Regions from separate parts of the Ferdinandcohnia sp. GQ5 genome, predicted to be linked through region 3. Evidence: riboswitches for the same ligand, from Rfam matches in the RefSeq annotation. Region 3 holds a riboswitch; each other region holds the start of a gene.

Region 1 (8,266 bases), on a different contig from region 3:
CACGTGCAATCGCTACTCTTTGCTTTTGTCCACCTGATAGCTCAGAAGGATAGGCATGATGCTTTTCCTCGAGGCCAACAATATTTAGATATTTTGTAACCCGGGCCTCGACTTCCTGCTTACCTAAGCCAGTAAGCTTTAATGGAAGTGCAATGTTTTCATATACGGTTGCTGTTTTTAAAAGATTAAAGCCTTGGAAAATCATCCCGATTTGTCCCCGTGCTTCACGGAGTTTTCCATTTGAGAGCTTTGTCAAATCTACATTATTTACGATTACAGAACCTGAATCAGGCTTTTCTAAAAGATTCACACTTCGGATAAGGGTACTTTTCCCTGCACCGCTGTAACCAATCACACCATATATCTCCCCCTTTTTTACAGAAATGGAAACATTCTTTAACGCGTGAATTGAACCTTGTTTAGCTGTAAAAGTCTTTGAGATTCCCACTAGTTCAATCATTTGTAAAACTCCCTTCTGAGCAGGTATACACCTTCACTTTTTTAATAATGTTTTGCAGTTGGCGTTTAAAGGAGGACGCAGTATAAATAGGGTTACCACGTCCTCCTGTAGCTTTTTTTACCAAGATGGAATAACAGATCCTTTGAATTCTTCTTCAACGAATTTAGCAATTTCCTCACTGCGATAAATATCCGCTAATTTCGTTAAAACTTCATCATCTTTGTTTTCAGTTCTTACTGCAGCATGGTTCACATATGGAGAATCCTTAGGTTCAATAAATATGGCATCCTCGGATGGTGTAAAACCTGCTTCAATAGCAAAGTTCGTATTTATAGCTGCTGCATCAAGTTCTTCCAGTTGACGTGCGATTTGTGCAGAGTCAAGTTCAATGAACTCATAATTATTTTTATTTTCCACAATATCCTTTACAGTTGAATTGATTCCGGTATCTGGATTCAGCTTAATAAATCCAGCTTTTTCAAATAGAAGTAGTGCACGTCCGCTGTTTGTAGGGTCACTAGGTAATCCAATTTTAGCACCGTCTTTTAGCTCTGAAACATCCTTCACCTTTAATGAATAAACACCCATTGGGAATGTAACAGTATCAAACGATTTTATAAGGTCCAAATTACGGTCTTCTTTAAATGCATTAAAGTACGGCTCAGTTTGGAAGATATTTAAATCAAGCTCTTCTTCATCCAAAGCAATATTTGGCATAACATAATCGGTAAAGACTTTTATTTCAATATTTAGGTTTTCTTTTTCAGCAAGTTCTTTTACCTTTTCAAGAATTTGTTCGTGAGGGCCTGCAGTTACACCAATAACCAGCTTTTCGTCACTATATAAACCTTCTGCTTTTTCGTCCTTTGAACCACTTGAACTACTTTCACCGCAGGCTGCAAGAACCGAGATAATTAAAACTAATAAACTAGCAAATAACCACTTTTTCATGTTTATTCCTCTTTTCGTATTATGTTAATATTATGGCTTGTATTTATGCTTATTCTGTTTCTATCAATTGACTCTAGAGAAAGTAAGATTTTCCACCTTACTTATAGCTGATAATAGTGCATCCTTTGAAATAGTTATATCCATAAAATGAATAGATTCTTGTGGGAGAGTTGCCTTTTTAATTATTGCTTCCAAAAGAGTTTTGTTTTCCGGATCAATATTTAAGTCTTTTAAATTTACTGGAAGTCCCCATTCATGATAATAGCTTGATAGTCTTAAAAGCTCTTGTTCTTTATTTTCTAGAGCTAACTGGACCAGAGTTCCATATGCAACAAGCTCACCATGTAAAAAGTTTTTGGCTTGGTTTGCTTCAGTAAGGCCATTATGAATGGAATGTGCTCCTGCTACTCTTCCTGCCTTTCCACCGAAGCCGCCGACCATACCGCCAGTCATAATAATGGCCTCAATTACTCTAACCAGTTCATCAGAGACACTTCCTTCAGAGGTAGATTGGATAGCTGCTGTGGCATCCTGTAGTAGAACATCTCTGCAAATAGATGCTGAGAACCTTGAAACCTTTAGCCAAACCGGTAGCTCTTGATTTTTGAAAAACGCAGAAATTAATGCCTCTGCTTCGTAATACTTCGCTAGTGTATCACCAATTCCTGCTCGTAGGTACTTTACTGGAGCTAAGGCAATAACAGCAGGCTCAATAAGTACTAAGGTATTGGCAAGAGGGAATTCAGTGTAGTGTGTAAAAACTCCATTTTGGTCATAAAAGACACTAAGTGGAGTCCATGCCGCACATGTAGATGCAATGCTTGGAATCAATATTGATTTTATACCTGCATTAATTGCTGAAGCCTTCGCAGTGTCTAGTGCAGTTCCGCCTCCGATGCCAATAACTGCATCAACTGAGTTTACTGATAGCTGATTAGAAATACTTTCAACCTTTTCTAAAGTGCAGTGACCCTCAATGAAAGTAAAGCTCGAAATAGGGGAATTGGTTATTTTCTCAGGCAAATAGGTGGATACTGCATTCCAGGCCTTCTTACCGCATACTATATGAATTTTTTGAACCTTTAACTCAGATAAAAGGGGTTCTAGTTCCTTAAGGATCCCTTCACCAATTCTAAAATGACCGGGTGCTCCTTTTACTGTTTGTGTTGACATATAATTCATCCCTCCATTCTTTTAAGTAATTTACCAGATAATAAAAAATGCCTCTCATAAAGAGAGGCATGGATATACTTTAGAAGTAGCACCTCTCTCATTTTTCAAAATACATTGTATTTTGCAGGATTTAGCACCTGTTCATGTCTTCGTTTAACATGAATGGTTGCCGGGCTTCACAGGGCCAGTCCCTCAGCCGCTCTTAATAAGAGATTGTTATGAAATTTATTATTTTGATATTAAACTTGTTTAAAAGGTAAGTCAATCTTTTTTTTCTAAATTGTCAAAACTCCAATTGACTACCCCATTTTTAAGTAGTAGGGTAATTACAATAAATATGGAAAGAAGGCTTTATACAATGAATATATCAAAAGTTAAAGATGCGTACATAGAGAATATTGTGAAGGATGAATATTTTCCGGTCTCCTATGTGGAATTAGAGGAGCAGGCAAAAAAGAAAATGTCTGCTGGAGGCTTTGGGTATGTTCGTTCAGGAGCAGGTGGCGAAGTGACCTTGAGACAAAACCAAGAATCATTTAACAAGTATTCCATAGTACCAAGGATTTTACGGGATGTATCAAATATTGATACAAGCATCACCTTGTTCGGAAAAACATACCCCCATCCTTTTTTACTTGCCCCGGTTGGAATGTTAAAGCTGGCACATGAAGAGGCAGAATTGGCAGTGTCAAAAGCAGCCGCTGCTTGTCATGTGCCTTTTGTCCAAAGCACTGTTTCAAGCTATTCGATTGAAGATGTAGCAAAGGTATCCGGTAATAGCTCAAAATGGTTTCAACTTTATTGGTCAAATAATAAGGAGATTTCCTTTAATATGGTTAAACGAGCAGAGGAGGCGGGTTACGAAGCAATTGTTTTAACTGTTGATACAGTTATGATGGGCTGGAGAGAAGAAGATATGAAGAATCGTTTTTCACCATTAAAGCTTGGGGTAGGGAAAGCGAATTATGAACAGGATTCGGTATTCTTATCCTCTTTAGATAGTCAAGATTTAGAGTCTATTATTCAAGGAATCTTAGATAATATTCACCATCCTTCACTTAACTGGACTCATGTCGCTGATTTAAAGGAACGGACCTCATTGCCAATTTTAATAAAGGGGATTCTTAGTTCGGATGATGCTAGACTTGCGGTTAAGAATGGTGTAGATGGAGTTATTGTTTCCAATCATGGAGGTAGGCAGCTTGATGGTGTCATTTCAGCCATTGATGCATTGCCACTTATAGTGGAAGAGGTAAAGGGTGAAATTCCTGTCTTATTTGATAGTGGGATTCGACGAGGTTCTGATATTGTTAAGGCACTTGCGTTAGGGGCGGATGCGGTCTTTATTGGCAGACCGTATGTATATGGACTTGCAGCTGCAGGACAGAAAGGTGTAGAGAAGGTGCTTGGCAACTTTATTCAAGATACAAAGGTTTCCATCGCATTGGCTGGTGCATCTAGTGTAAAAGACCTTAAAACACTCAGACTAATTAAATCATAATTTGGGTTTGTCTAATATATTTATAGTTTTGTCCGATATCATCAACATTTTGTTTATATCCAAAAATTGAATTAGTTAGAATGCCTTCCGAGCGAATCGGAAGGCTTTTAATATGGCTTGAAAATTGGTTATCTATATTTTTACTAAATTTAATACATTTTATCTTTCAATGATTAGGAAATTGGTAATGGTAACTAATGCTCATGTATTTTTACCTATATAAAAAAGGGATGGGTGTTTTTATGGAGTAATTTTAGAAATAATGGAAAAAGCTTCTATAAAATAAAAAATCACTGATGGGGGAGGTTATCACCCCTATTTTAATAGAAAAAGCAGCTAATAGAAGATAGTAAATACGGACCTTTTATTTTGTAAGTGTTTTCATTAACTTTGTAGGGAGGCATAGAACAGAGGGCATGTTTTAAGCTTCGTTAGATAGAAAAATGAAATGGAAAGGGAGAGAAGGAATATGTTTGAAAAAAAGCAGTGTTTCTGGATGGGTATTTTTTTCTGCTTGTGTATTATGATTTTGGCACCAAGTGCAACCTTTGCTAAACAGCCGGAATCATCCTATTGGTATCCGGAACAACTTTTAGACTGGGCACCAGATAAGGATCAAGATGCTATTTATAACCGTAGCCAGACTCCATTAGCAGAGCGGGAGGTACTTTATAAAGTAAATGAAAATGCACAGTCAGAAGCAAAATTAGTTGCTTTATCAGCCCTTAACCCTACCACTAGCGGGGTTCCTTCTCAGGGAGGAGAAGACTTTTTTGCCAATACATTTAGTTATTGGCAATATGTAGATCTTATGGTGTATTGGGCAGGTTCTTCAGGGGAAGGAATTATTGTTCCACCAAGTGTAGATGTAACGGATGCTGCTCATAAAAACGGTGTACCTATTTTAGGAAACGTTTTCTTCCCACCTATTGTCTACGGTGGCAAGGAGGAATGGGTGAACCAAATGCTGACCCAGCGGGAAGATGGTTCTTTTCCAGCGGCAGATAAACTATTAGAGGTAGCGAACTATTATGGATTTGATGGTTGGTTTATTAATCAGGAAACAGATGTCAAAGATGTAGAAGTGGCACAAAAAATGCAAAAGTTCCTTGTTTATTTGCAGAAGCATAAGCAGGAAGACATGCATATCATGTGGTATGATTCAATGACAAAAGACGGGAATATCGATTGGCAAAATGCATTGACAGATAAAAACAGTAGCTTTTTACAGGACGGAAAGAAGCGGGTATCCGACAGTATGTTTTTGAACTTTTGGTGGCGGGACCAACAATCATCCTTTAATAAAGCACAGGAAATAGGAAGAAGCCCTTATGATTTATTTACTGGAATCGATGTAGAAGCAAATGGAACAAGTACAAAGGTTCCTTGGCAGGGAATCTTTCCTGAAGGCAAAACACCACTAACATCTTTAGGAATTTACCGCCCAGATTGGGCCTTTAAGACATCCGAAAGTATTGAACAGTTCTATCAAAAGGAAAATGAGTTTTGGGTTGGTGAGTCTAGTAATCCTACAACCACAGCTAACAATGGCTCATGGAAAGGAATTGCTCACTATTTCACAGCCAAAACAGTCATTAAGGAATTACCTTTTGTCACACATTTTAATACTGGTAGCGGAAAGTTTTTCGCAGTTGATGGAAATAAGGTAAGTAACCAATCCTGGAATAATCGTAGTCTACAAGATATCCTGCCAACCTGGCGTTGGATAAAAGAGGGCGGACAAGCAATTGATGTTGGTTTTGATTGGGAAATCGCTTATAACGGGGGAAGTTCATTAAAGCTTTCAGGTGCTATTGATAAAAGCAATCCTACTCATATTAAGCTTTATAAAACCAATCTACCGATTCAAAAAGATACGGAAATCGCTCTAACCTACAAAACAGATATGAAAAAACCTAATATGAAAATAGGAGTCAGCTTCGTTGACAATCCTGACCAGTTTACATTTTTCGATATTAAAAAACAAAGTCATAATCAGTGGATGACTGAAACGATAAAGTTGAAAAAGCACAAAGGTAATAATATCGCAGCTATCTCACTTTTAGTTGACGGTAACGAGAATGTGGAATACTTTACAACGAATATTGGAGAAATTAAAGTTTATAACAAAAAGGACAAACAACATATTTACTCCCCGGAACAAAGCAAAATTAATGAGATCAGCTTTAACAAGGGAATCTATTCTGATATCTCACTTGCTTGGGAGCCGTCTGATTCCGATATTAGTCATTACGAAATTTATCGAGAATTACCAAACAATCAAAAGCAGTTAGTCGGCACAACGCCAAACCATGTGTATTTTCTTTCTAATCTTAAACGAAATGGAAAAGAAAATAGCACAACCTTAGAGATTGTTACCGTAAACAAGGAATTTAATCGAAGTGAGCCAAACACGGTTACGTTTGAATGGCCACCATATCCAAAGCCAGAAGCAGACTTTTCTGCGGAAAAAACCATTGCAGCGCCAGGGGAGGATATCCAATTTTTCAATGCTTCAACAGAAGTTACAGAAGAAGTTGAGTGGCATTTTGAAGGAGGTACACCTTCCGTCAGCCACGAGGAAAATCCGGTTGTAACCTATGTTGAAGAGGGCGTATACCCCGTTACCTTGGTTGCGAGGAACAGCGAGGGAGAAAGTGTTCTGACTAAAGAGGCGATGATAACCATTTCCGAAGCAGCTAAGGATATTGAAAATGTTGCTCTAAACAAAACTGCTACCGCAAGTGGTCAGTGTGCAGCGACGGAAGCTGCAAGCTACGCAGTTGATGGCAAAATAACGGACAACAGTAAGTGGTGTGCCCTAGGTGAAGCACCACATTGGTTAAAGGTTGATCTAGGTAATCAATATGCGCTATCAAAGTTCGTCGTGCGTCATGCACAGGCCGGTGGGGAGCCACAAGCATTCAACACACAGGCATTTCGAATTGAGGCCAGCACGGACGGTGAACATTGGATAGAAGTTATTAAGGTAACGGATAATACAGCGGGTGTTTCAGAACACAGTATATCATTAACAAATGCTCGTTACGTACGATTGTGGACTGACAAACCAACTCAAGGCAGTGACCAGGCTGCAAGAATTTTTGAATTTGAGGTCCATGGTTCTTAAATCGGTAGTTTCCTAAGGAGGCAAGAGATATCCCTTGCTTCCTATAAATCAATAAAAGTATAGTCTACTTTAATTATAATTATCTGATTATTATAATTAATTTGGTTTTCTAACTATGTAAAAACTGTACTTAATAAAGAGGAGGATCAGTATGAGGAGAAGAAGTAGGTTTTACAGTCGTATTTTGACTATAACTGTAGCTTTTATGTTATTTAGTTCGATTGCTGCCACAGGCGTAAAAGCTGACGTTAATGGGGATGGAACAAATGCGGTGAATGAGAATTATATGGACAAGCTTAGTCTGAAGCCTCTTGCACCTGCATTCAGAGTGGATACACTTTTGGAGTGGTCTCCTGAAACGGATCCTGATGCGGAATTGAACCGAGCAAGTGTCCCCTTAAATCAGGAAAGATTTAAAGGAGAGCAAGTAAATCCTCTTGCTAACCCAGAGGCAGGAATAACCTCCGCAGCAATTACAACATGGAATCACGATGAAGCGAGTTCCGTCGGAGGTAATGAGTTTAACGTATACGCTTTTGACAACTGGCAACTTCTTGATTCTTATATTTACTGGTCCGGAACGAATGAGGGAATCTTCGCCATCCCAACACCGGATATTGTTGATGCTGCTCACCGCAATGGGGTACCTGTCTATGCAACACTTGGTTTCCCGTGGGGCCAGTCAGAAGAAGGGGTCAAAGAAATAGAAAAATTCACCAAACAGGCTGCAGATGGAAGTTTTCCGGTTGCGGACAAGATGATTGAGGTGGCAGAATACTTTGGATTTGATGGTTATTTCTTTAATCAGGAAACCTATGGTGTTAGTAAGGAAACGGCTGTACGTATGAATGAAATGATGCATTATATCAAACGAAATTCAAAACTACATATTAGTTGGTATGATGCTCAAGACAACGATGGAAAGATTAACTATCAGGATTCCATCAACAGCAAAAATGACATGTATGTGAAACCAGCAGATGATGGGGTATACGCAGTCGATGAATTCTTTTTAAACTACAACTGGAATACCAGTAAGATTAACACAACA
Region 2 (8,266 bases), on a different contig from region 3:
ATACACCTCTTTCATCGAGGACATCTACTGCCATCCCCAGTGCTTTACAGGTAATTTCCCCGCGTCTCACTGGATGTATAGGAGAACCCATCACAAAGCAGCCAATGATTTCGGTACCACCTGAAATCGAAGCCAACATGATATCCTGTTTAATATCGCTATAAATCCAATCATATTGTTCCGCCGATAAAGGTGCTCCACAAGAAAGAACACTGCGTAAAGATGAGAGGTTGTGTCTCTGACCAACCTGATAATCTGACTTCGCCAAGGTGTCTAAATACTTAGGACTCGTTCCGAAATGCGTAAGCCCAATCTCTTCTGCAATCTCCCAAAGAATCCCTATATTCGCCTTAGGTATTGGTGACCCGTCATAAAGAAGAATGGCAGCACCGCTTGCTAATCCAGATAGCAGCCAAGGATACATCATCCATGCTGTATTGGTGTACCAAAACAAGACATCTCCAGCTTTTAAATCACAATGTAACTGATGTTCCTTTAAGTGTTGAATTAATGTACCTCCGACTGAATGAACAATGGCCTTTGGCAGCCCAGTAGTCCCCGAAGTATAAAGGATGTAAAGTGGATGATTGAATGGAACTCGTGTAAATTCCAGATGGGATGATTCATTTTGACATAGCTCTTGCCAGCTCATCACTTTCGTTTCTTGATTAATCGATATATCTGCACTCTCAGATAAAGTCACAATAGCGGAAACATCGTTCAGTACCTCACTTACAGCGGAGATGTTATCTCGAATATCATAAGACTTTCCGTTATATTGATAATCCAAAGTTGCAATTAATACTTTTGGATGAACTTGCCCAATCCGATCGATAATCCCCTTTGGACCAAAGTCAGGAGAGCATGATGTCCAAACAGCACCTAATGAAGTGGTTGCCAATAAGGCTACGAATGCTTCAATTCTATTTGTTACAACTCCAGCAACACGATCACCAGCACTTACTCCCAAACTCTTTAACCCAGACTGGGCACGTGCCACCCTATTACGCAATTCTCCCATTGTGATTGTTTGAGAGACGCCGTTTTCATCTGATTCAATAACTGCGGTTTGCTGATCGTCACCACGTAAAATATTTTCTGCAAAATTTAATCTAGAATCAGGAAACCATTGTGTACCTAGCATTCCACCATCGCTTGGAGGAACTACGACTCTATCTCCTTTATCTCCAATAACTTTTGCAAAGTCCCATACCGCTGACCAGAATGATTCAGGTTGAGCGACTGACCAGCGATGAAAACGTTCATAGGGTAGGAGTGGAAAACCGACCTCTTGTGAAAACTTCACCAAATTCGACTGTGAGACCCAAGTTTCACTCGGCTCCCATAGAACCTTGGATTCTAGTAAACTGTGTTGTGTTGTCATTATCTATTCCTCCCTCATACTAAGAGAAGCATTATTCTAAGCACACACCCATCCCTTAGTTCATATTTTAATAGTTTCTCTTTACAATCATCCCCTACCTATAGAGGTAGGGGAAATCTTCACAATTATATTTCACAAGCATACGTAACAATAGCACCTCTGAGACGTTGTGCCTCCTTATAGGTACATCTGTTTTGTACTACCTCAAGTCCTGCCTCTTTCGCAACTTCCACTGCCCTTGGGGAAATAACACCTTCTTGTAACCAGAATACTTTTGGTTGAATCTTTGCTGCTTCAGCTGCAACTCCAATAGCTGCCTCAGGACTACGGAATACTTGAACGATATCTACCTTTACCGGAATAGATGTTAAATCTGGATATGCCTGTTCACCGAGTACTTCTGTTTCCCTTGGATTAACCGGGATAATTTTATAACCTAGACGCTGCATTTTCCGTGCAAGTCTGTAGCTTGGGCGAGCTGGATTACCACTTAGACCAACAACGGCAATTGTTTTTGCACGCTGAACTTCTTTCCCTTCAACTTCTTCACGAATAAATGTTGATTGCAGTGCCCAGCGTATTACTCCCTCATCGTTAACCGCTGTTTCTCCTTTTTGCTCACCTTTTGATGAAATGCCTGTCGCTTCATAAAAAGCCTGGTCCAAGTCATTAACTAAATCACGGTATGATTCAATACCAACCGATAAACGGATTAATTCTTCACTTACTCCTGTTTGTACTAACTCTTCCGCACTTAACTGCTGATGAGTTGTTGATGCTGGGTGAATAATAAGTGACTTGGCGTCGCCAACATTTGCTACATGTGACCATAGTGCAATGTTATTAATTACTTTCTTACCGGTTTCTCTTCCACCCTTAATGCCAAAGTTTACGATAGAGCCATATCCCGAACGCAAATATTTAGTAGCTAGTTCATGTGCTGGATGCTCTTCAAGACCAGGGTATGAAACCCAATCAACCGCAGGATGGTCATTTAAGAATTTTGCGACTTTCAGTGCATTTTCATTATGTTTTTCGATTCTTAGGTGTAATGTTTCAAGACCCTGTATCAATAGGAACGCACTATGTGGGCTTAATGAAGAACCAAAATCTCTTAAAAGCTGAACTCTAAGTTTGGTACTAAATGCTAAAGTTCCAAATTCATTTGCATACTTAATTCCGTTATAACTCTGATCTGGCTCTGTAAAGCCTGGGAACTTTTCACTGTTCCAATTAAAACGGCCTCCATCAACGACTAACCCACCAATTGTCGTTCCATGTCCACCTATCCACTTTGTTGCGGAGTGAACCACTATATCAGCACCATATTGGATTGGTTTACAAACATATGGAGAAGCAAATGTATTATCTATAATGAGTGGTACTCCATTTTCATGTGCAATCGCTGATACTGCTTCAATATCTAAAACATGCAAGCTTGGGTTTCCAATCGTTTCTGCAAATACGGCCTTTGTTTTCGGTGTTATAGCTTTTCTAAAATTCTCAGGATCTGTTGGATCAACGAAATGAGTCTTGATTCCATATTTCGGAAGCGTAACAGCGAAAAGATTGTAAGTTCCGCCATATAAGTTGGAAGCTGCTACGATTTCGTCTCCTGCTTGTGCGACGTTCATAATGGATAGAGCAATTGCGGCCATTCCTGAAGATGTTGCTACAGCTGCGACACCATCCTCCAACAACGCGATTCGTTTCTCAAGCACATCAACAGTCGGGTTACCGATTCTAGAATAAATATTACCTGACTCATCAAGACTAAATAGACTTTGAGCATGATCTGTATTATGAAAGACGAAAGAACTCGTTTGATATATTGGTACTGCACGTGAACCAGTTGTAGGATCTGGGGATTGACCACCATGTAAAAGTATCGTTTCATCATCATAAGTTTCATATTGTTTTGTCATTGTTTAAACCTCCAAGTTCAATTTTCTGCAAGTTTGCTAGATAAGTTTTTATTTTATGTAAATAAAAAGCCCCCTCAAAATAAGAAGAGGGGGCCTCAACTTATCTTTCAGATGTACACACATCTGCAGGAATTAGCACCTTTTCAAGTTTTCACTTGAAGGTTGCTGGACTTCATCGGGCCTGTTCCCTCAGTCTCTCTGGATAAGAATTTTATTCAAATGACGTATTAACGCTTTAATCCTTCATTAATATAAAGTATTATAGAATACTTTATTTTTTCAGTCAATATATTTTTTAGAAAAATATATCTATTTCTAAGATTTTTTCTATTTGATTAACCGTTGGAAAGTGCTCCTTCTTCCAATTTAAAATAAGGCTCTTTTCTAAAAGATTGTTGCTTTTATTTGTAGGGTGATTTCCGCTTCTGGTACTCGCTTTCCGCGGGCGATCCGCAAGCCTCCTCAACAAAATGTGGAGGAGGCTTGCACAGAAACGAGAAAATTGGCCGACTAAAGCGCCACGTCCTGTGGCGGAGTCGGCACTAGCACGTCGTGTACGTCGGAGACTCCGACAAAGAGGCGTTTTTTGCCTCTGAAGGGGGAGTTGAAATTTCTCGAGTCTCTAGCCGCTGCAACTGGACAAGTCGCTATGTCACTGCGGGGTCTCACCTGGCTCGCTATTCCCGCGGGACCTTGAATTGCTTCCTCGAAACTACACCGCACGAAGAAAATGCAAGCATTTTCGAGGATCCCGTACCATCCACTGAAATAATTAATTGGACAATAATATATCCCTTGCATAATCGGATCAAAAAGCAACAAAGTTTACGAAAATAGCCTAAAATAAAAACCCCTTCTGAAAGACCAGAAGGGGCGCAAGAATTTACAATAATAATATTTGCATTCGTCCACCTTCTCATCTCCGGAATAAAAATACTCCTCTGAACTTGGCACCGGGCATTCAAATGCTGGTTGCCGAGGCTTCGTAGGGTCAGTCCCTCCACCTCTCTTGATAAGAAGAATTGCATTATTTAACTTTAGTTGTAATGTTAAACATTTTAGATAATTTAGTCAATGGTTTTTTTATAGATGATAAAAAATTTTTTTATTGTTTCATATATTTATTTAAAACAACTATAGAGCACTAGAGCAAGGTTTCACCATAACTTAGTCTAACCGATAAACAAGCATTTTCAATTCCCTTAACAAATGATAAAATGGCACTAGTTCTTAGTTCCTGTGTTTTAAAACTATAACATCCCTCTCGATGATAACGGTTACAAATATACAAGATTATGAAACTAATGACAAAATAGAAAGGCGAAAGCCCATGATCAAAAAATTTAAAAAATGGAACACATTACGAAATCAGATCTTATTTATCTTCTTATTTGTCATGATTATCGTTCTTTTGATTGTAGGTCTATTAACATTAAGACAGGTCTCTACTCTTTTAAAAAGCAATGCAGAAAAACAAATCCGCCAGGTTGCGATTGAGGCAAACGGTAGAATGGAATCTTTATACGAACAAATTAATATGTCGTCAAAGCTCGTCATTACGGACGAGGGCGTTCAAAAAGCCCTAACAAAAATGTTTGATGGAAAAGAAATCTCCTTCCAGGAACGTCAACAATTAATGGGACATGTAAACCGTATTATGGGGAATACAGATGGCATCTTTTCATTTCAAATCTTTTCTGGGGAACAACAACGTGTTATTCCCCTAGATGAAGACTTATTAAAAAATCGGATAGAGAAGAAATGGATTGAAAAAGCTAGGCTTGCAAAGGGTGGAATGGTTTGGATAGGAGATGACCCGCAAGATAAAAACAATTTCCTAGCCATACGTAGGATTAGTTTAATCGAGCGCAGATTTATACATGGCGGTTACCTTTTAATAAGTATAAACCGTGACCATTTTCAATTTCCAGTATCAAACAACCAATACTCCATTCTTTTGGACGAAAACGATCAGCCAATTGTTCAAAATTACAATGGAGATCTCTCAAAAATTCTTTCAAGTCCTAAGGGTACTGTTCAACTCGACGAAGGCGACTATATTGTAACAAAGGAAACTTCCAAACTTACAGGCTGGACCGTCCTAATATTAACGCCCATTAGTGAACTTACAAAAGGGCTAGCTGGAATTCGGACAGGGATCATTTTATCTGGTGTAGCTGGTGCAATCATTTTTATGATTTTTTCCTTATTTCTTTCAACTGTCATTACAAGACCGATTGTCCACTTAACAAAAACAATGCAGCGTGCTGGCCAAGGTGCTCTAACTTTGAATCCAGATGTTTCATCTGTAAATGAGATCAATGAGCTAAACAGTACCTACAATCAACTAGTAAAGGAAACAAATCACCTAATCCGAATGGTCTATCAAAAGGAAATTTTACGAAGTAGAAGCGAATTAAAAGCTCTACAAGCACAAATCAATCCGCATTTTCTCTTCAATACCTTGGATGCCCTTCATTGGTCACTTGAAGAAAAAAATGAAGATGAGTTATCCGAAGTCGTCATTGCAATGTCTGATTTATTTCGATACACCATTACAAAAGAAACAGATGATGATTGGGTATTTTTAAAGGAAGAAATTAAACATATTAGTGACTACATGGAAATTATGAAAATGCGTTTTGGTGATCGATTGAAATGGAAGGTCTCTGTTCCACAGCAATTTGAACATATTCGAATACCAAAACTCATCATTCAACCACTTGTTGAAAATGCAATCTTACACGGGGCTGGGAATAAGGTCGGTGATAGTCTTGTAACTGTATCCATTGAATCAGTTAAAACTGATAGAATTAGAATATCTGTTCAGGACGACGGTCCAGGAATGGACCAAGATCGAATCAATCAAATATCTGAATCTATGAAAACTGGCAGTGTGGCTTCAACAAGGGGTAAAGGCATTGCCATTTCAAATGTATATAAACGATTAAAACTCTATTACAACGAGAATTTGCATCCCGAACTTTTAATTGAAAGTGAGCCAGATAAAGGAACACGAATTTCATTTGAAATTCCAATAAATGGGGGGAATTAAAATGTTTTTCAAAAATATCGTGATTGTTGATGATGAACCAAGAACTAGGCAGGGCTTGCAAAGGACGTTGGAAAATTGGAATAATGGTGAATTTAATATCCTCACTGCTCAAAGCGGTGAGGAAGTGTTACAAATTGCAGAAAATCAAAAGATTCATATATTACTTTCCGATATACGTATGCCTGAAATGACAGGACTTCAGCTATTAAAAACAATAAAAGAAAAAGGAATGTCACCAGTCGTTATTGTTATATCCGCTTACTCAGAGTTTGAGTATGCCCAAGAGGCGCTCCGTCTTGGAGTCGTGAACTATCTTTTAAAGCCAATTAGCAAATCTAAGTTACTTGACGCGGTTGAAGAAGCGATTCAAATTTTGGAAAATCAGTTCAGAGTAGGAATGATTGAGAAAGTTGTCGATAAAAAAATCATTGATGCCTCAACGAAAATGGATACAACAACAGATACAATTCGTGAGGCTATTACCTACATTGATCGTCACATCAAGGATGATATTAGCCAAAAAGACGTTGCAGCTCATGTGCATTTAAACCCTAGTTACTTTAGCGTGTTATTTAAAGAGGAAGTAAAATTAAATTTTAGTGAGTATGTGACACGACGTAGAATTCAACGTGCAAAAGAATTTCTCCTTTCTACCAATCATACCATCAATGAAATTGCTGAAGAAGTTGGCTATAAAACAGCTAAGTATTTTATTAAGATTTTTAAAGAGTATGAAGGAATGACACCTACCACATATCGAAAAACAAGAAGTGAAAGGGCTTTCTAAAAATAGTAGTATTTTTCCCAATCATCGTTCCCTTTTTTGAAGATTCCCATGATGGTAGACTTTAAGTGTAAGGCAAAGAGGGTAAGACAAATTAAGGGGGTTTTTGATTAATGAAAAAGAAAGCGTTTGCTACTGTGATGTCAATGGCATTAGCTGGTGGTTTAATCTTAGGAGGATGTTCTTCATCAGATGAAACCGCTAAAGATTCCAGTGGATCTAGCAGTGATAAAACCGTTGTAAAAATGATGCACTTATGGCCAGAAGGTAGCTCCAATGCGCAGTTTACAATAGTAGATGATATTATCAAGGCTTATGAAGAAGAGAACCCAGATGTAGACATTCAAACTGAAATTTTAGGTAACGAGCAATACAAAGAGAAAATAAAAGTATTGTCAGCTTCAAACGAACTTCCTGACGTAGGTATTACTTGGGCTGCTGGTTACATGAAGCCTTTTGTTGATGGAAATATGTTCGCTCCACTTGATGATATTGTTGAAAAAGATAAGTTCGTAGCTGGCACTTTGGATGCCTTCTCAGTTGAAGAAAAACCATATGCTTTACCTTTAGAATTAAACATTACTCCAGTTTACTACAATAAGGAAATCTTTGAAAAATATAATTTAGAAGCTCCAAAAACATATGATGAGTTCTTAAATGTTGTTGAAACACTTGTTGATAACGGCGTTACCCCTATCACTTTAGGTAACAAAGACCGTTGGACTGGCTCTATGTGGTACATGTACCTTGCAGATAGAATCGGAGGGCCTGAAAGCTTAAATAATGCAATCAATCGTACAGGTAGCTTTGAAGATCCAGCACTTGTAAAAGCTGCTGAGGAAATCGAAAACCTTGTAAATATGAATGCATTTGTTAAAGGATTTAATGGTCTTTCAAATGATGAAGCAAAAGGATACTTCATGAATGAACAAGCAGCTATGTACTTAATGGCAACTTGGGAACTACCAAACTATACAACATCACCTGATGTCGATCAAGAATTCAAAGATAAAATTGGGTACTTTAAATTCCCGACCTATGAAGGTGGCAAAGGTGACATTGATAGCTACGTAGGTGGTCCTGGTGTTGGTTTATTCGTTTCTGAACAATCAAAAGTA
Region 3 (8,266 bases):
CTTGAGTCATCATTGATGCGGATGACATTGAAATGGAACAACCTTCTCCATCGAATTTAGCATCTTGAACGACTCCATCATCAACTTTTAATGTAAGATGAATTCGGTCTCCACAGGTTGGGTTATTCATATCAATTGTTAATGCCCCATCTTGGATAACTCCTCGATTTCTTGGCTTTTTATAATGATCCATTATTACTTGTCGGTACAAGGTATCAAGGTTTATTCTAGAATCCATTGCTGAAATACTCCTTTGTTTTTATGAGTCCTTCAACTAGTTTATCAATTTCTTCTTCTGTATTATAGAGGTAAAAACTTGCACGGGCAGTTGCTGATACCTTTAACCATTTCATAAGTGGTTGGGCACAGTGATGTCCAGCTCTTACAGCAATACCTTCAGCATCTAGAACAGTTGCAACATCGTGTGGGTGGACATCTTCAATATTGAAAGTTACTACTCCCGCACGATGCTTAGGGCCATAAATAGTTAAACCCTCTACTTGTGACAATCGCTCGATAGCATGTGATGCTAACTTGTGCTCATGCGCAAGAATATTGTCTAAACCAATATCTTCTAAAAAGTCGATTGCAGCACCTAAACCAATTGCTCCTGCAATAATAGGAGTTCCAGCTTCAAATTTCCATGGGAGCTCTTTCCATGTTGATTCGTATAGGTCAACGAAATCGATCATTTCCCCACCTGTTTCAACTGGCTCCATTTTTTCAAGCAATGCTTTTTTGCCATATAATACACCGATACCAGTAGGTCCGCACATTTTATGGCCTGAAAAAGCTAGGAAGTCACAATCGAGGTCTTTTACATCGATTTTTAGATGTGGCGCAGCTTGTGCTCCATCAACAACCATGACAGCACCATTTCGGTGTGCAATTTCTGCAATTTCTTTAATTGGATTTATTGCACCAAGAACGTTAGAGACCATCATCACAGCAACAATTTTTGTCTGACTCGTAACAATATCTTCAACATCCTTGAGATCAATCGAACCGTCCTCTTGTAGAGGAATATACTTTAACTTCGCACCTGTTCGTTTAGCAATTTGTTGCCAAGGAATAATATTGGCATGGTGCTCCATATAGGTAATGACAATCTCATCGCCCTCACCGAGATTATCGCGTCCATAACTTGCTGCAATTGTATTGATTGCAGATGTTGTTCCCCGGGTAAAAATAACCTCTTGAATAGAAGATGCATTGATAAATTTTCTAACTTTTTCACGTGCATTCTCATAAGCATCAGTTGCTTTTGTACCTAGGGTGTGAACACCACGGTGAACATTTGAGTTGTATTCTCGATAATAGCGATCCAGCGTTTCAATTACAGTAACAGGTTTTTGAGATGTAGCAGCGCTGTCTAAATAGACAAGCGGTTTTCCATTTACCTCTTGATGTAAGATTGGGAACATGGAACGAATATCTTGGATATTCATTATTTTACTTTCCTTTCAATTACCTCAACAAGTTGTTTCTTAACTCCTTCAATTGGAAGTTGGTTTACAACAGGTGCAAGGAAACCATGAATGACTAGGCGCTCTGCTTCCATCTGTGGAATACCACGGCTCATTAAGTAATATAATTGAACAGGGTCAACCCTACCAACAGATGCAGCGTGACCTGCTGTTACATCATCTTCATCAATAAGTAAAATTGGATTTGCATCTCCACGTGCTTTTTCGCTAAGCATCAATACTCTTGATTCTTGTTCAGCATTCGATTTAGAAGCGCCATGTTCGATATGCCCAATACCATTAAAGATAGAGCTTGCGCTATCCTTCATAACACCATGTTTAAGAATATATCCTTCAGAATTCTTACCATGGTGAGTAATTCTTGTCGTAAAGTTCTGCTTTTGCTCGCCACGACCTACAACAACGGTCTTTGTATCAGCATATGAGCCGTCTCCAACTAAGTTAGTGATATTTTCGGAAATGGTATCACCATCATTCATAAGTCCGAGAGCCCATTCAACTTTACTGTCACGACCGATTACTCCACGACGAGTTACGTAAGTTGTGTTTCCTGTAGCTAAAGCATCAACAGCTCCGTAAGTAACTTTAGCATTGCTGCCTGCTATAACTTCTGAAACAATATTTACAACTGTATTTGCAGAATCTGTTGTAGAAATATAGTTTTCAACATAAGTAACTGAACTATTATCTTCAGCAACTACGATTACATGGTTAAATAGTGCGGATGCACCATTCTCTTGAATAAATACAGTTTGAAGTGGAACGGACACTTCAACATTCTTAGGAACATAAACAAATGCACCACCATTAACCAATGCAGCATGCAGTGCAGTTAGACGGTGTTCATCAACCTTGACGGCTTCTTTCATAAAATACTTTTGAAGAAGGTCACTATGTTCACGAGCAGCTGTATGAATATCAGTAAAAATAACACCACTTGCTTTTAAATCATCTGAAAGTGAGATAAAGGCTGGAGTGTTGTCACGTTGAATATATATATTCTTATCTTCTTCAACATGAATTAATGATTTAATTTCTTCAGGTAGTTCGTCAATTGAGTTATAAGGTGCACTTTCCACAACATGATTTGCAAATTGTGTAAAGTTCCATTTATCAATTTTTGTTTTATCCGGTCTTGGCATTGGAAGGTCTTCTGCTTTTTCAAGAGCTTGTAAGCGAAGTTCCTGTAACCAGCTTGGTTCACCAAGAGTAGACGAAAAACCTCTGACATAATCTTTATCAAATGGTAATTTCGTATCGATTGTCATAATAATCCTCCTTACGCTTACGCTTCTTGACCTACAGTTTCATCTTCGATTCCTAATTCTTTCTTAATCCAATCATATCCTTCAGCTTCTAGACGTTGTGCAAGTTCTGGTCCACCTGATTTCACAATACGTCCTTGCATCATTACATGAACTTTATCTGGTGTAATATAGTTAAGTAAGCGTTGGTAGTGAGTGATAATTAAGCAACCAAACTCTTCTCCGCGCATTTCATTAATTCCTTTAGAAACAACCTTCAACGCATCGATATCAAGTCCTGAGTCAATCTCATCAAGGATTGCAATCTTAGGCTCTAACATCATTAATTGTAGGATTTCGTTACGTTTCTTTTCCCCACCTGAGAAGCCCTCGTTAAGGTAACGTTGAGCCATGTCAGGATCCATTTCTAGATATTCCATGTTTTTATCCATTGTACGGATGAATTTCATTAATGAAATTTCATCACCTTCTTCACGACGTGCATTAATTGCAGAACGAAGGAAGTCTGCGTTTGTTACACCATTGATTTCACTTGGATATTGCATTGCTAAGAAAAGTCCAGCGCGTGCACGCTCATCAACTTCCATTTCTAACACATCTTCACCATCAAGAGTGATGCTTCCGCTTGTTACTTCATATTTAGGGTGGCCCATGATTGCAGATGATAAAGTTGACTTACCTGTACCATTTGGTCCCATGATTGCGTGAATTTCTCCACCGTTTATTTCAAGGTTAACCCCTTTTAAAATCTTCTTGCCTTCGATTTCGACATGAAGATCCTTAATAACTAAAGTTGATCCTGCCATAACTACTACCTCCATTAAACGAAAATATTTTGTATAGTATTGACACATTAAGTCAAAACTTCATTCTCATTTTATTCTCATTACAATCTTATATCAAATTCAAAGTGATATCAACCTTTACACATTCACACTCGTGATACATTTTTTTAATATAAGTTTTGTTGTATTATGCATTAAATGAGAAGAAAAAATTTAAATCTTGTCCAACAATTAAGATAACATAAATTACAAGGATATGTAAGGGAGAATAGATGTTATCCAATGGTAAGTATTCAAATCCTCAGTATATTTTTCACAGATTCCGATAATTCATTCTATAATATAGAAACCCAGTGTGGTGGGCACTGGGTTTCGCAATCGTAATATATCTATTTAGATGTTCACTTTGCCTATTTGAGCAATAATCATTAGACCTTGTTTATAGTCCTTTTCTCGATTAACCTCAACCCGCATACGCTCTTTGAACTTTCGACAGTAATCTTTGTAACCAATCCCATGTGCCTGATGCATTGCCTTTTCCATTTCGCCCGTATAATTCAAACGGATTTGATTGATATTGGACCAATCCCTTCTTTTTTATCGTGCTTACTTGCACATATTTAATGCTATCACCATCATCCTTTTGCCTCAACAGCTTGATTTCGGAGTATTTAAAGCTCCCAATCCTTATTTGACTAAATGGATAACACTAGGAACACAGGAGATACAATTCAATCAATTTCCTTTGTTTTCCTCGAGAATATTCAAAAATCGAAAAGAGGCTTACCAATAGGCAAGCCTCTTTTGTTATTATTCAACTACAGTAACAGCACCAGCGTATTTTTCTTCAATAAACTTTTGAATTTCTTCAGATTTTAACACTTCTACTAGTGCTTTGATTTCTTCTCGATCTTCATCGCCCTTATTCACAACAACGAGGTTTGCAGGTACTACATCATCACCTTCAAAGGCAATACCGTCTTCTGCAATATTCACTCCACCTTCAAGAGCGTAGTTTGTGTTAATTACAACCGCATCTCCTTCACCATTTTCAAAGGATGTAGCAAGAAGTTTTGCTTCAATTAATGTAGAAAAATCTAGATTTTTTGGATTTTCGACGATGTCTTCAACTCTTGCTTGATCGCCAACCCCTTCTTTAAGTTTGATAATACCTTCTCTTTCAAAAATCGGTAAAATACGGCCATGGTCACTAAAAGAGTTACTCATAATAATTTTTGCACCATCTGGTAGCTCCTTTAAACTTTTGTATTCTTTAGAATAAATCCCAATAGGCTCTTTATGAATTTCTCCAACACTTACAAAGTCAAAGTCAGGGTTGTCCTTTAGTTGCAGGTCTAAATAACCTGGTGTTTGGAAGTAGTTTGCATCAAGTTCTTTTTCATGCAATGCAACGTTCGGTAAAATATAGTCTGTAAAAACTTCTATTTCAAGGTCAATTCCTTTATCTTTTAATAAAGGTTTTGCTTGTTCAAGGACTTCTGCATGTGGAACAGCTGACGCACCTACAACAAGCTTTTTATTTCCTTCTGCTTCTTGAGTGTCTCCTCCATCACCAGCATCGTCATTTCCGCCACAAGCAACTAGGGCAAATGAAAGTAGTCCAAATAGTAGTACATAAAGTAATTTTTTCATTGTGTTTTTCCTCCTGTTATCTCTTGTCTGTATGTTTTGTAAAGAAATCACCCACAAATTGAATGATAAATACCAATATTAGTATTGCAACAGTAGCAATAAATGTAATGATCGGTTTATTGCTCTGGAAACCATATAAATATGCAAAATGTCCTAACCCACCTGCACCGATAACTCCAGCCATTGCGGTAAAGCTTACTAATGAGATCGCAGTAACGGTAATCCCAGAAATTAGGGCTGGTAAAGATTCAGGAATTAACACTTTAAAAATGATTGTCGAGTTAGTAGCTCCCATTGAATGAGAAGCCTCAATAACTCCTTTATCGATTTCACGCAAAGCAATTTCAACCATTCTGGCATAAAACGGTGCTGACCCTATAATCAAAGATGGTAACGCAGCATTTGGTCCTAGCATGGAACCCATCATAATTTTCGTGAAAGGTATCAATAGGACAATCAGGATGATGAATGGTATGGAACGAAAAATATTAACAAATGCAGATACAATCCGATTCACCACTGTATTTTCCCATGCATTTCCTTTATCTGTTAAAAAGAGAACTAAACCTAAAAATAAACCAATTATAAAAGTAGCAAGCACGGAGATTGAGGTCATGTATAAAGTCTCTAAAGTTGCTTCCCAAAGATTCCCCCAATTGAGTGCTTGATAATCATTAACTTGTTTTTCCCATTTAAGTAATTCTTGAAATTGTTCAAGCATTTTCAATCACCTCAGCTTCTACTCGTTGTTGTCGAATAAATTCGATGGCTGAAGTGACTTCATTAGCATCACCATCAAGATGTATAAATAATGTTCCATAAGATCCATTTTGGGTTTGTGAAATTTTCCCTTGTAAAATATTCACTTCCACCTTAAAATCTCGGATTAATCTTGTAATTAATGGCATTTCAGCATCTTCACCAACAAAGCTAAGCTGAACCATTTTTCCATTTGGATAACGATCTAATAAATTCTCAACCGTTTCTTTTGTTTCTTCAGGCTCTGTCACTTGCTGAACGAAGCGTTTTGTAATGTTGGCTTGAGGCTTTTTAAATACATCAAGCACTCTTCCCTGTTCAACAAACTTCCCATTTTCCATTACTGCAACTCGATGACAGATTTTACGAATCACATGCATTTCATGGGTAATTAATACGATTGTTAACCCTAAACGCTCATTAATATCAACTAGCAAGTCCAAAATAGAGTCAGTTGTTTGAGGGTCTAATGCAGATGTTGCTTCATCACATAGTAAAACCTTCGGATTATTGGCAAGTGCTCTTGCAATTCCAACCCTTTGCTTTTGACCACCACTTAGCTGTGATGGGTAAGCATCTTCTCTTCCTTCCAGTCCTACAAGCTTAATAAGCTCATTTACCCGTTCTTCTCTTTTAGTTCTTGGCACCTTTGCAATCTCCAGGGGAAAGGAGATATTTTCCCTAACTGTTCGCGACCATAGTAGGTTAAAGTGCTGAAAGATCATACTTATTTCTTTACGAGCATCACGTAATGCTTTTCCTTTAATGGACGTGATATTATGACCAGCAACAGAAATATTCCCTTCTGTTGGAGTTTCAAGCCCATTCAATAAACGGATGAGTGAACTTTTACCCGCGCCACTGTATCCAATGATTCCGAAAATTTCACCTTCATTTATCTGAAAGTCAATATTGTTAACTGCTGTTACAGAATTTGTATTTGTTTGATAAATCTTTTTAACATTTTTTAGTGTTATCACGTTGTCACACCTTCTATTCAGAGAAAACTATGTTTAGTGTATGCGATAATGTAAATAAATAAAGATAATAATTATTCAAATATGCCACGCATATAAAAATAAATGCCTTTCTGCAAAAACGAGCAGAAAGGCACAATTTTGTGATTCCTTCCTCTCATCTTCCAAAGCCCAAAGCTTTGTGTGAATTGGCACCTTTTCAACAGACGTTGACGGTTGCTGGGTTTCATCGGGCACATCCCTCCACCACTCTAAATAAGAGTTATCAGATTTATTTAATTTTTATTATCATACTAAAACAACACGAGAGTAATCTTATCATCTCTATATAAGGGTGTCAACGAAAATATTGTGAACAATTTTTCAGTTATGCAGTCGGCACTGATAAGGCTGAACTGGTTCCATTTGCAGCTTTAATGGCTTGCTCTAAATCTTCTAAAATATCTTCCACATTTTCAATACCAACAGATAAGCGGACTAAGTCCTCTGATACACCAGATGCCTTTAAGTCTTCTGGGCTCAATTGTTGGTGTGTAGTACTAGCAGGGTGAATAATTAAGCTTTTTGCATCTCCTACATTTGCAACATGTGACCAAAGCTCAACACTATTGATTAGCTTTTCGCCAGCTTCTCTTCCACCTTTAATACCGAATACAATTACCGCTCCTGCACCTTTTGGTAAATATTTATCAGCTAGTTGTTTATTTGGATGGTCCTCTTCACCTGGATACAACACCCATTCAACCCCAGGGTGATTTTTAAGATAAGAAACAACTTTTTTCGTATTCGCAATATGCTCCTTCATTCGAACATGCAATGTTTCTAAACCTAAATTGAATTGGAATGAATTATATGGACTAATAGCTGGACCTAAATCACGTAGTAGTTGAACTCTTGCTTTAATTATAAAGGCTACTGGTCCCAATGCTTCCGCAAAGACTAAATCATGATAACTAGGATCTGGAGTTGTAAATCCAGGGAACTTTGGTGAATTCCAATCGAATTTACCTCCGTCTACTATAATTCCACCCATGGTTGTTCCATTACCTAGTAACCATTTTGTAGCTGAATGGATAACAATGTCTGCTCCATGCTCAATTGGTCTACATAAATATGGTGTTGCAAAAGTATTGTCAACAATTAGTGGAATACCTGCTTCATGAGCAATGTTAGCAACTGCCTCAATATCTAGTATATCTAAGCTAGGGTTTCCGATTGTTTCAGCAAAGATTGCTTTTGTATTTGGTGTTATTGCTTGACGGAAATTTTCAGGATTTTTTGGATCTACTAAATGCGTTTTAATTCCATATTTAGGTAGAGTATTAGCAAATAGATTATAC
Region 4 (8,266 bases), on a different contig from region 3:
GCTAATGCCTGTCTCCGAAGTTCCTCATTTGGAATAGCCTCCGCTTTCTTTTTCCAAATTGATAATTCACGATGTACAATCGGAAATACCTCACGATACACTTTCTTCATTAAACTAATCGGTTTTGTTGGTACCATCGATATCACCTCAATATTTAGGAACATTGAATATATGTAAGATTTACGATAATTGTAAAAGTTGATACACTTACCATAAATGATTATTTATCGAATATCAAACGAAAGGATGTAACTATTATGATTTATCCATACAAAGGGAAATATCCTGAAATTGCCGACTCTGTATATATTGCGGAATATGCGACAGTTACTGGTGACGTAAAAATTGGTGAGGAAACAAACATTTGGTTTAATACTGTCATACGGGGGGATGTGGCACCGACCATTATCGGAAAAAGAGTGAGCATTCAGGATAACTCAACCTTGCATCAAAGCCCAAATAATCCTTTAATTATTGAAGATGATGTCACAATTGGTCATCAGGTGATCCTACATAGCTCTATTATCCGTAAAAATGCGCTAATCGGAATGGGGTCCATTATTCTTGATGGGGCAGAGGTTGGTGAAGGGGCTTTTATAGGTGCCGGAAGCCTAGTTCCACAAGGCAAAAAGATTCCACCAAACACTCTTGCATTCGGAAGACCAGCTAAAGTTATTCGTGAATTAAATGATGAAGATAAAAAAGATATGGCCAGAATTCGCCGTGAATATGTGGAAAAAGGGCAGCATTATAAGGAATTACAAAAAGAAAAACGCGGTTAATCAAATACGCCTTGGCGTATTTACGCCCAGATTTTTTTGAGCTTGCTCAAAAAATTACCCTTGAAAATCTATGGCATCCGCCGGAGGCTTTAACTTTATTCAGTCAAGTTTGATACTAAATTGGATAATCTATTTGCTTTCATCCAACCACTCATAGCATTTCAGATGAATAAAGTTAAAAGCTCACCATTAAGGCGAGCTTTTTTCTTTCTTATTTTGCAGCTTGTGTTTTAAGCGCTTCTGCTTTGTCAGTACGCTCCCATGGTAAATCAAGATCATTTCTACCAAAGTGACCATATGCAGCGGTTTGCTTATAAATTGGACGACGTAGATCAAGCATCTTGATAATTCCAGCAGGACGTAAATCAAAATTATCACGAACCAATTCTACAAGTACATCCTCTGACACAGTTCCGGTTCCAAATGTGTCTACAGAGATAGAAACTGGTTGTGCAACACCGATTGCATACGCAAGCTGAACTTCACATTTATCCGCTAAACCAGCTGCTACGATGTTTTTCGCAACATAACGAGCAGCATATGCAGCTGAACGGTCAACCTTAGTTGGATCCTTACCCGAGAAAGCGCCACCGCCATGGCGTGCATAACCACCGTACGTATCAACAATAATTTTACGGCCAGTTAACCCAGCATCCCCTTGAGGACCACCAATTACAAAACGGCCAGTAGGATTAATGAAATATTTAGTATTCTCATCAATTAGTTCACTAGGAACGACAGGGTTAATTACATGTTCTTTTAAATTACGTTGAATTTGCTCTAATGAAATTTCAGGATGGTGCTGGGTTGAAATAACAATCGTATCGATACGAACTGGATTGTTGTTCTCATCGTATTCAACAGTAACCTGAGTTTTTCCATCTGGACGTAAATATGGAAGAATCTCATCTTTACGTACCTTTGTTAGTCTGCGTGATAACTTGTGAGCTAATGAAATTGGTAGAGGCATTAATTCTTTTGTTTCGTTACAAGCATAACCAAACATTAATCCTTGGTCTCCAGCACCAATTGCTTCAATTTGCTCATCAGTCATTTGACCTTCACGTGCTTCTAACGCTTGGTCAACCCCCATTGCAATATCTGGAGATTGCTCATCAATGGATGTTAAAACTGCACAAGTTTCATAGTCAAATCCGTATTTTGCTCGTGTATAGCCAATCTCTTTAATCGTTTCACGGACAATCTTTGGGATATCTACATATGTAGAAGTTGTAATTTCTCCCGCAACAAGTACAAGACCTGTTGTGACAGAAGTTTCACACGCTACGCGTGCATTTGCATCACTTGCTAAAATCGCATCTAAAATAGAATCTGAAATCTGGTCACAGATTTTATCTGGATGTCCTTCTGTAACAGATTCTGAAGTAAATAAACGGCGTCTATTTGTCACAAACGCTTCCTCCTTTTCGGATTCAGAATCGAATAGTTCGAGTTCTGACATTCATTGATACGGTACTCATTCCCTTAGTATTGTTACCTTCACGATTTTCTATCCTATATTAAATGAACAGTTATCTACGATCAAATGTGCCTTGGCGTTTTTGCGCCCGATCTTTAGGCCGACACGATGTGGGTCATAAAGACGGTTGCCACAGGAAGCGAAAAATTTCCGCTAAAAAATCGAGGCATCCGCCGGAGGCTTTAACATTATTCTGTTGGAATCGAACTCCGAGAATAATTTAAACACATATCACGCGTTAAGTAACATCAATAAAACCAATAAAGAATAAAAAACCTTTCCTACTATTTCGAGGAAAGGTTTATCGTTTATCCAGCCTTTCACTCTTATCGATCAAGGACATACCTTGCTCAGGTTAGCACCTTATCACTTTTTCGAATGTGGAGACCTACTAATAGGTTTCACTAAAAACCATTTGATATGTAAGAAAAGTGATGGTTGCCGGGTTTCATTGGGCCTGTCCCTCCGCCAGCTCGGGATAAGAGAGTATCCGTTCAATGACATATGATATCGCAGTAGTCCTTAAGGTGTCAACAGAATTCCGAAAAAAAACAAAGTCGAAGTGTGTCACACTATTTCCTCAATATTGACAAACTATAAAAGAATTATCGATTATAAAGGACTATTTTAGAATCTGCGCGCACTTTTTAATGATATGTTACGTAAAATACGTTAAATAGTATAGACTATTTTTATTAATGTGTTATACTAATTGTAAATTTGAGATAATTTATGGAAATTTAAAAATTAATAAAGGATGGTTTAACATGAATTCAGTTGAAGTTACAAATGAGCAGCTATTAGAATTAGTGAATGGAAAAAACGCACTTCATAACCTATCTGTTCCTATTTTAGTTGAAAAAGTACTATCTAGACAAGAGGGAATCCTTACTTCGACTGGGGCTATACGTGCGACAACTGGGAAGTACACCGGAAGATCACCTGAAGACAAATACATCGTAGAAGAAGCATCTACTAAAGATAGAATTGATTGGGGTAAGGTAAACAAACCAATTTCTGAAGAAGTATATGAAAAACTTTATACAAAAGTACTTTCATACTTAACAGAAAAAGATGAGATTTTCGTATTCAATGGATATGCAGGTGCAGACAAAAAAGTACGCATGCCAATCCAAGTAATCAATGAATATGCTTGGCATAACCTTTTCTCTCAACAAATGTTTGTTCGACCAACAGAAGAGGATCTAAATACACATCAACCTGAATTCACAGTTATTTGTGCACCAAATTTTAAAGCTGATCCTGAGGTAGATGGTACTCGCTCTGAAACATTCATTATTATTTCCTTTGAAAAACGAACAGTGTTAATCGGAGGAACTGAATATGCTGGAGAAATTAAAAAATCAATCTTCTCTGTGATGAACTATGTATTGCCTGAAAAAAATATTCTTTCCATGCATTGTTCTTCAAACGTAGGCCCTGAAGGTGACGTTGCACTATTCTTTGGTCTATCTGGAACAGGAAAAACTACTCTTTCAGCAGATCCAAAACGTCGTCTTATTGGCGATGATGAACACGGTTGGTCTAGCTCTGGCGTGTTTAATATTGAAGGCGGTTGCTATGCTAAATGCATCAACCTTTCTCGCGAGAAGGAACCACAAATTTTCGATGCGATTCGCTTTGGCTCTGTGTTAGAAAATGTGGTTGTAAATGAAGAATCCAGAATAGCTGATTATGATGATAATTCATTAACTGAAAATACAAGAGCTGCATACCAAATCGATAATATAGATAATATTATTGTTCCTAGTATTGCAGGTCATCCGAATACAATCGTATTTTTAACTGCGGATGCTTTTGGTGTTTTACCTCCTATCAGTAAACTAACTAAGGAACAAGCCATGTACCATTTCTTAAGTGGATATACAAGTAAACTAGCAGGAACAGAACGTGGTGTTACTGCTCCACAAGCAACATTCTCAACTTGCTTTGGATCACCATTCCTACCACTTCCTGCAACAGAATATGCAGAAATGTTAGGTAGAAAGATCGATGAACACAATGTTCAAGTATTCCTAGTGAATACAGGTTGGACTGGAGGAGAATATGGCGTTGGAAGCAGAATGAAACTATCATATACTCGCGCAATGGTTCAAGCTGCTTTAGAAGGCGAATTAAATAATGCTGAAACTGTGAAGAATGATATTTTTGGTCTGGAAATTCCAATTCATATTCCTGGGGTTCCTGATGATGTACTTCAACCATCAAAAACATGGGCGGACCAAAGTCAATACTATGTAAAAGCAAAAGAATTAGCTGTGAAATTCAAAGAAAACTTCAAGAAGTTCTCTAATGTTGCTAAAGAAATCGAATTATTGGGCGGACCACGCATTTAATATCAAATACGTTATCGTCTTGATCAGCCCTTTCAAGTAAAAGACGATCTTGCTAGAAGGTGCTTCCTTACCCTTTTGACGGATTGGCTTGTGACCTCGAACGTAATAGCGTTGGAGCTGGAAATAAAGGAAGCTCGAGGAAATTAGTCCTCGAGCTTTTTTGTATGGGGCTCCCTCGTTTTCATCCACTCCGTCAATCGTCTTACTGTTTCTCGATTTACATGTGGCGGAAAATAATGAGTGTATAGTGGAAAATACCAACTTTCTACCTCTTTTCCGAGTTCCTTTATTCTTTTTTCTAGTCGATATGCATGGTTAATAGAAACATTTTTATCTTTTTCACCATGAATAATAAGAACTGGAGCCTCCAGCATTTCAAGTTCGTATAATGGTGTTCTCCATTTATAACGCTCTGGATATTTTGTAGGTGTTCCTCCAATTACCCGCTTTAGCATTCGCCGTAAATCGTTTCGTTCCACATACGTTAGACTTAAATCACTCACACCACCCCATGTAACGAGTGAACAGATCCCGGGATGCTGAATGGCCGTAAGAAGGGCCATTACTCCTCCGCGTGAAAATCCAAAGACATGAATCCGGGTCGGGTTCACTTTTTCATGTTCCTCAAGCACTTTAAAAGCAGAAAATGCATCATATCTATCATGACCGGCGAAATCTTCATTACCATCACCACCCTGATTTCCACGATAAAAAGGTGCCATCACTACAAAACCTTCTGAAGCAAATTGGATGATGCGACCGATTCTGACCATCCCTACATTTTTTATTCCACCACGTAGATATAAAAAACCGTCATATACACCTTCTTCCTTTGGTTCAGCCAGATAACCTTTCACTTTTAGTCCTTTACTCCAATATGTAATTAAATAAAGATTGATTGCCGGATTGGGAGACGGGTATCTCTGTTTTTCAATAATAGTGCCTTCCACCATATTATCCATCCTCTCTACAACATGATTGTACAACCTTTACTTTAAATGTTCTAAAAAAACGCAAAAATAGGCATTCACACATTTTTGTCACGTTTCATATTCTATCTTAAGAAATTACTATAGTCGACAGATGAACTGTCAAGGAGGAATGAATACATGCGTCGTATTCTTGCAAGCCTTTTTGCTTTACTGCTTATTATTCCGTTAGCCGCTTGTAATAATGACCAGGTTCAAAAAATCCGTATAGCAGAGGTTACTCGTTCAGTGTTTTATGCACCGCAGTATGTAGCGATTACCGAAGGATTTTTTGAAGAAGAAGGCTTAGAAATTGAATTAACAACAGTACCAGGTGGAGATAAGACCATGACTGCGTTAATTTCTGGTGGTGCTGAGGTAGCCTTAGTAGGTTCTGAAACATCCATATATGTTGAGGCACAAGGCTCAACCGACCCTGTTATTAATTTTGCAGCTCTTACACAAACCGATGGTACATTCTTAGTCGCAAGAGAAAACATCGAAAACTTTAGCTGGGAGCAACTCAAAGATAGTACATTCCTTGGCCAACGTAAAGGCGGTATGCCACAAATGGTTGGGGAGTTTGTATTAAAAAAGCATGGAATTGACCCACATGGTGATTTGAATCTTATACAGAATATCGACTTTGCGAATATTTCTAGTGCTTATGCCTCTGGCACAGGAGAGTTCGTCCAGTTATTTGAACCAACTGCTAGCCTTTTTGAAAAAGAAGGCCGTGGCTATATTGTTGCATCATTCGGTGAAGAATCCGGAAAGGTCCCCTATACTTCTTTTATGACAAAACAAAGCTTTATTGATGAAAATGGGGAAGCTGTTGAAAAATTCACAAGAGCTATTTATAAAGCACAACAATGGGTCGATTCCCATAGCCCAGAGGAAATCGCAAATTCGGTTCAAGAGTTCTTCCCAGATACTCCAATTGATCTAATCACTTCTTCTATTGAACGTTACAAAAATCAAGGTTCTTACGCAACTAACCCTGTTTTATCAGAGGAAGCTTGGAATAACCTCCAAGATATTATGGACGAAGCAGGAGAATTACCAAAGAGAATTGACTACAACACACTTGTGAATACAAGTATTGCTGAAAAAGTAATTTCTAAATAAAGATGTTCAAAAAGTCCGGTGAAAATGACACATCGAATTTCTTCGTACATTGCTCAGAGAACACGATGAATAACTAGGTAATGCGCTGCTTGCGTCCACTCGTTCCACGAGGTCAATTCCTCAGCGAAAGGCTGCTGTGGAATTAACTCAAACAGTTGCGTCGCTCCGGTACTCGGGAGCTCGCGCTGCCTTGAACTTTCGACGCACAGGATGTGCAAGTGCCAGCAGGATAGGATATGAGACCGGCGCGGTCCTTTTCATCCTCCTTTTTGAACACATGTTAATAGGAGTGTTACTATGAGTTTTTTGTCAATAAAAGATATATACCATGTTTATTTTACAAAGGATTCTACAACGACCGCACTCGAGGATATTTCACTCACAATCGAGGAGGGAGAATTTATCTCTCTTCTCGGCCCTAGTGGGTGTGGTAAGACCACATTACTCTCTATTATTGCTGGATTATTAAAACCGACATACGGAGAGGTTTTGATCGAAGGTAAAAAGATTGAAAAAGCGAAATCAGATATCGGCTATATGCTGCAGCAGGACTACTTATTTCCATGGAAGACAATTGAAGAGAATATCCTTGTTGGCTTGCAAATCATGAACCAAGAAACAGAGCAAACAAGAAAAAAAACCTTAGATCTACTTGAAGAAATTGGCTTGAAAGGGGTCGAAAAAGCTTATCCGAAACAGCTCTCAGGAGGGATGAGACAAAGAGCCGCATTGGTTCGCACGCTCGCAACAAACCCAAAAATTCTTCTACTTGACGAACCATTCTCTGCACTAGACTTTCAAACGAAGCTGAAATTGGAGGACCTTGTATCGGAGACCTTAAAGGAATACCAAAAAACAGCCATTCTTGTGACACATGATATTGGTGAAGCCATTGCCATGAGCGACCGGATTTTCCTGCTTTCAAAAAGACCGGGTAAAATTGCAAAAGTATTTGATATCCCAGAGAACTTACGCAATGAGACTCCATTTGATGCAAGACAACACCCAGAGTATTCGAATATTTTTCAGCAAATATGGGAGGAGTTAGATAAACTTGAAACAAAACCTGAACATTAATAACCTACACCATCTTTATCTCCAATCAATAAAAAAAGAGAAAAGACTAGTCCGATTTTATCAAATCCTAATTTTTATTGTCTTTTTCGGGTTCTGGGAAATTGCGAGTCGAAGCCATTGGATAGATCCTTTAATCTTCAGCGCTCCTTCAAAAGTTTGGAATCTATTCTTAGATAAAATAAATGATGGAAGTTTGTTTAACAATCTCGCTGTAACATTGTTTGAAACAGTGTTAGGATTTATTATTGGAACGGCCTTAGGGGTTATAATTGCCGCGCTATTGTGGTGGTCAGAACGTCTTTCAAACATTCTTGATCCGTATTTAGTCATTTTAAATGCGATGCCAAAAGTAGCATTAGGACCAATCTTAATCGTTGCCTTAGGTACCGGTTATGTGTCAATTATTGCAATGGGCGCAATAATTTCAGTTATTATCACGACCATTGTCATCTACACTTCGTTTAAGGAAGTCGA

What was found. A riboswitch is a leader RNA that binds a small molecule or an ion and turns the genes downstream of it on or off. The one in region 3 is predicted to bind S-adenosylmethionine.
Region 1: another riboswitch for S-adenosylmethionine. It lies ahead of AC6CHV_RS19880 (iron-containing alcohol dehydrogenase family protein); the one in region 3 lies ahead of AC6CHV_RS05465 (ATP-binding cassette domain-containing protein).
Region 2: another riboswitch for S-adenosylmethionine. It lies ahead of AC6CHV_RS18620 (aminotransferase class V-fold PLP-dependent enzyme); the one in region 3 lies ahead of AC6CHV_RS05465 (ATP-binding cassette domain-containing protein).
Region 4: another riboswitch for S-adenosylmethionine. It lies ahead of metK (methionine adenosyltransferase); the one in region 3 lies ahead of AC6CHV_RS05465 (ATP-binding cassette domain-containing protein).

The regions. Positions count from the first base shown of each region.
Region 1 is NZ_JCAXEW010000018.1:23,735-32,000, forward strand. Features, by position in the region: gene AC6CHV_RS19870 (methionine ABC transporter ATP-binding protein) at 1-460, opposite strand, end outside; gene AC6CHV_RS19875 (MetQ/NlpA family ABC transporter substrate-binding protein) at 578-1,411, opposite strand; gene AC6CHV_RS19880 (iron-containing alcohol dehydrogenase family protein) at 1,475-2,584, opposite strand; SAM riboswitch class I at 2,679-2,796, opposite strand; gene AC6CHV_RS19885 (alpha-hydroxy-acid oxidizing protein) at 2,943-4,085, shown strand; gene AC6CHV_RS19890 (endo-beta-N-acetylglucosaminidase) at 4,555-7,215, shown strand; gene AC6CHV_RS19895 (endo-beta-N-acetylglucosaminidase) at 7,367-8,266, shown strand, end outside.
Region 2 is NZ_JCAXEW010000016.1:49,416-57,681, reverse strand. Features, by position in the region: gene AC6CHV_RS18625 (acetoacetate--CoA ligase) at 1-1,384, opposite strand, end outside; gene AC6CHV_RS18620 (aminotransferase class V-fold PLP-dependent enzyme) at 1,510-3,309, opposite strand; SAM riboswitch class I at 3,407-3,518, opposite strand; SAM riboswitch class I at 4,223-4,328, opposite strand; gene AC6CHV_RS18615 (histidine kinase) at 4,640-6,364, shown strand; gene AC6CHV_RS18610 (response regulator transcription factor) at 6,366-7,151, shown strand; gene AC6CHV_RS18605 (extracellular solute-binding protein) at 7,262-8,266, shown strand, end outside.
Region 3 is NZ_JCAXEW010000003.1:250,582-258,847, reverse strand. Features, by position in the region: gene sufU (Fe-S cluster assembly sulfur transfer protein SufU) at 1-238, opposite strand, end outside; gene AC6CHV_RS05495 (cysteine desulfurase) at 228-1,448, opposite strand; gene sufD (Fe-S cluster assembly protein SufD) at 1,448-2,755, opposite strand; gene sufC (Fe-S cluster assembly ATPase SufC) at 2,773-3,558, opposite strand; gene AC6CHV_RS05480 (YuzK family famiily protein) at 3,931-4,080, opposite strand; gene AC6CHV_RS05475 (MetQ/NlpA family ABC transporter substrate-binding protein) at 4,348-5,190, opposite strand; gene AC6CHV_RS05470 (methionine ABC transporter permease) at 5,207-5,806, opposite strand; gene AC6CHV_RS05465 (ATP-binding cassette domain-containing protein) at 5,904-6,929, opposite strand; SAM riboswitch class I at 7,081-7,188, opposite strand; gene AC6CHV_RS05460 (O-acetylhomoserine aminocarboxypropyltransferase/cysteine synthase family protein) at 7,294-8,266, opposite strand, start outside.
Region 4 is NZ_JCAXEW010000024.1:43,794-52,059, forward strand. Features, by position in the region: gene tbcS (tetraprenyl-beta-curcumene synthase) at 1-137, opposite strand, end outside; gene AC6CHV_RS22890 (gamma carbonic anhydrase) at 258-782, shown strand; gene metK (methionine adenosyltransferase) at 994-2,193, opposite strand; SAM riboswitch class I at 2,586-2,747, opposite strand; gene pckA (phosphoenolpyruvate carboxykinase (ATP)) at 3,030-4,619, shown strand; gene AC6CHV_RS22905 (alpha/beta hydrolase family protein) at 4,763-5,572, opposite strand; gene AC6CHV_RS22910 (ABC transporter substrate-binding protein) at 5,729-6,715, shown strand; gene AC6CHV_RS22915 (ABC transporter ATP-binding protein) at 7,013-7,792, shown strand; gene AC6CHV_RS22920 (ABC transporter permease) at 7,770-8,266, shown strand, end outside.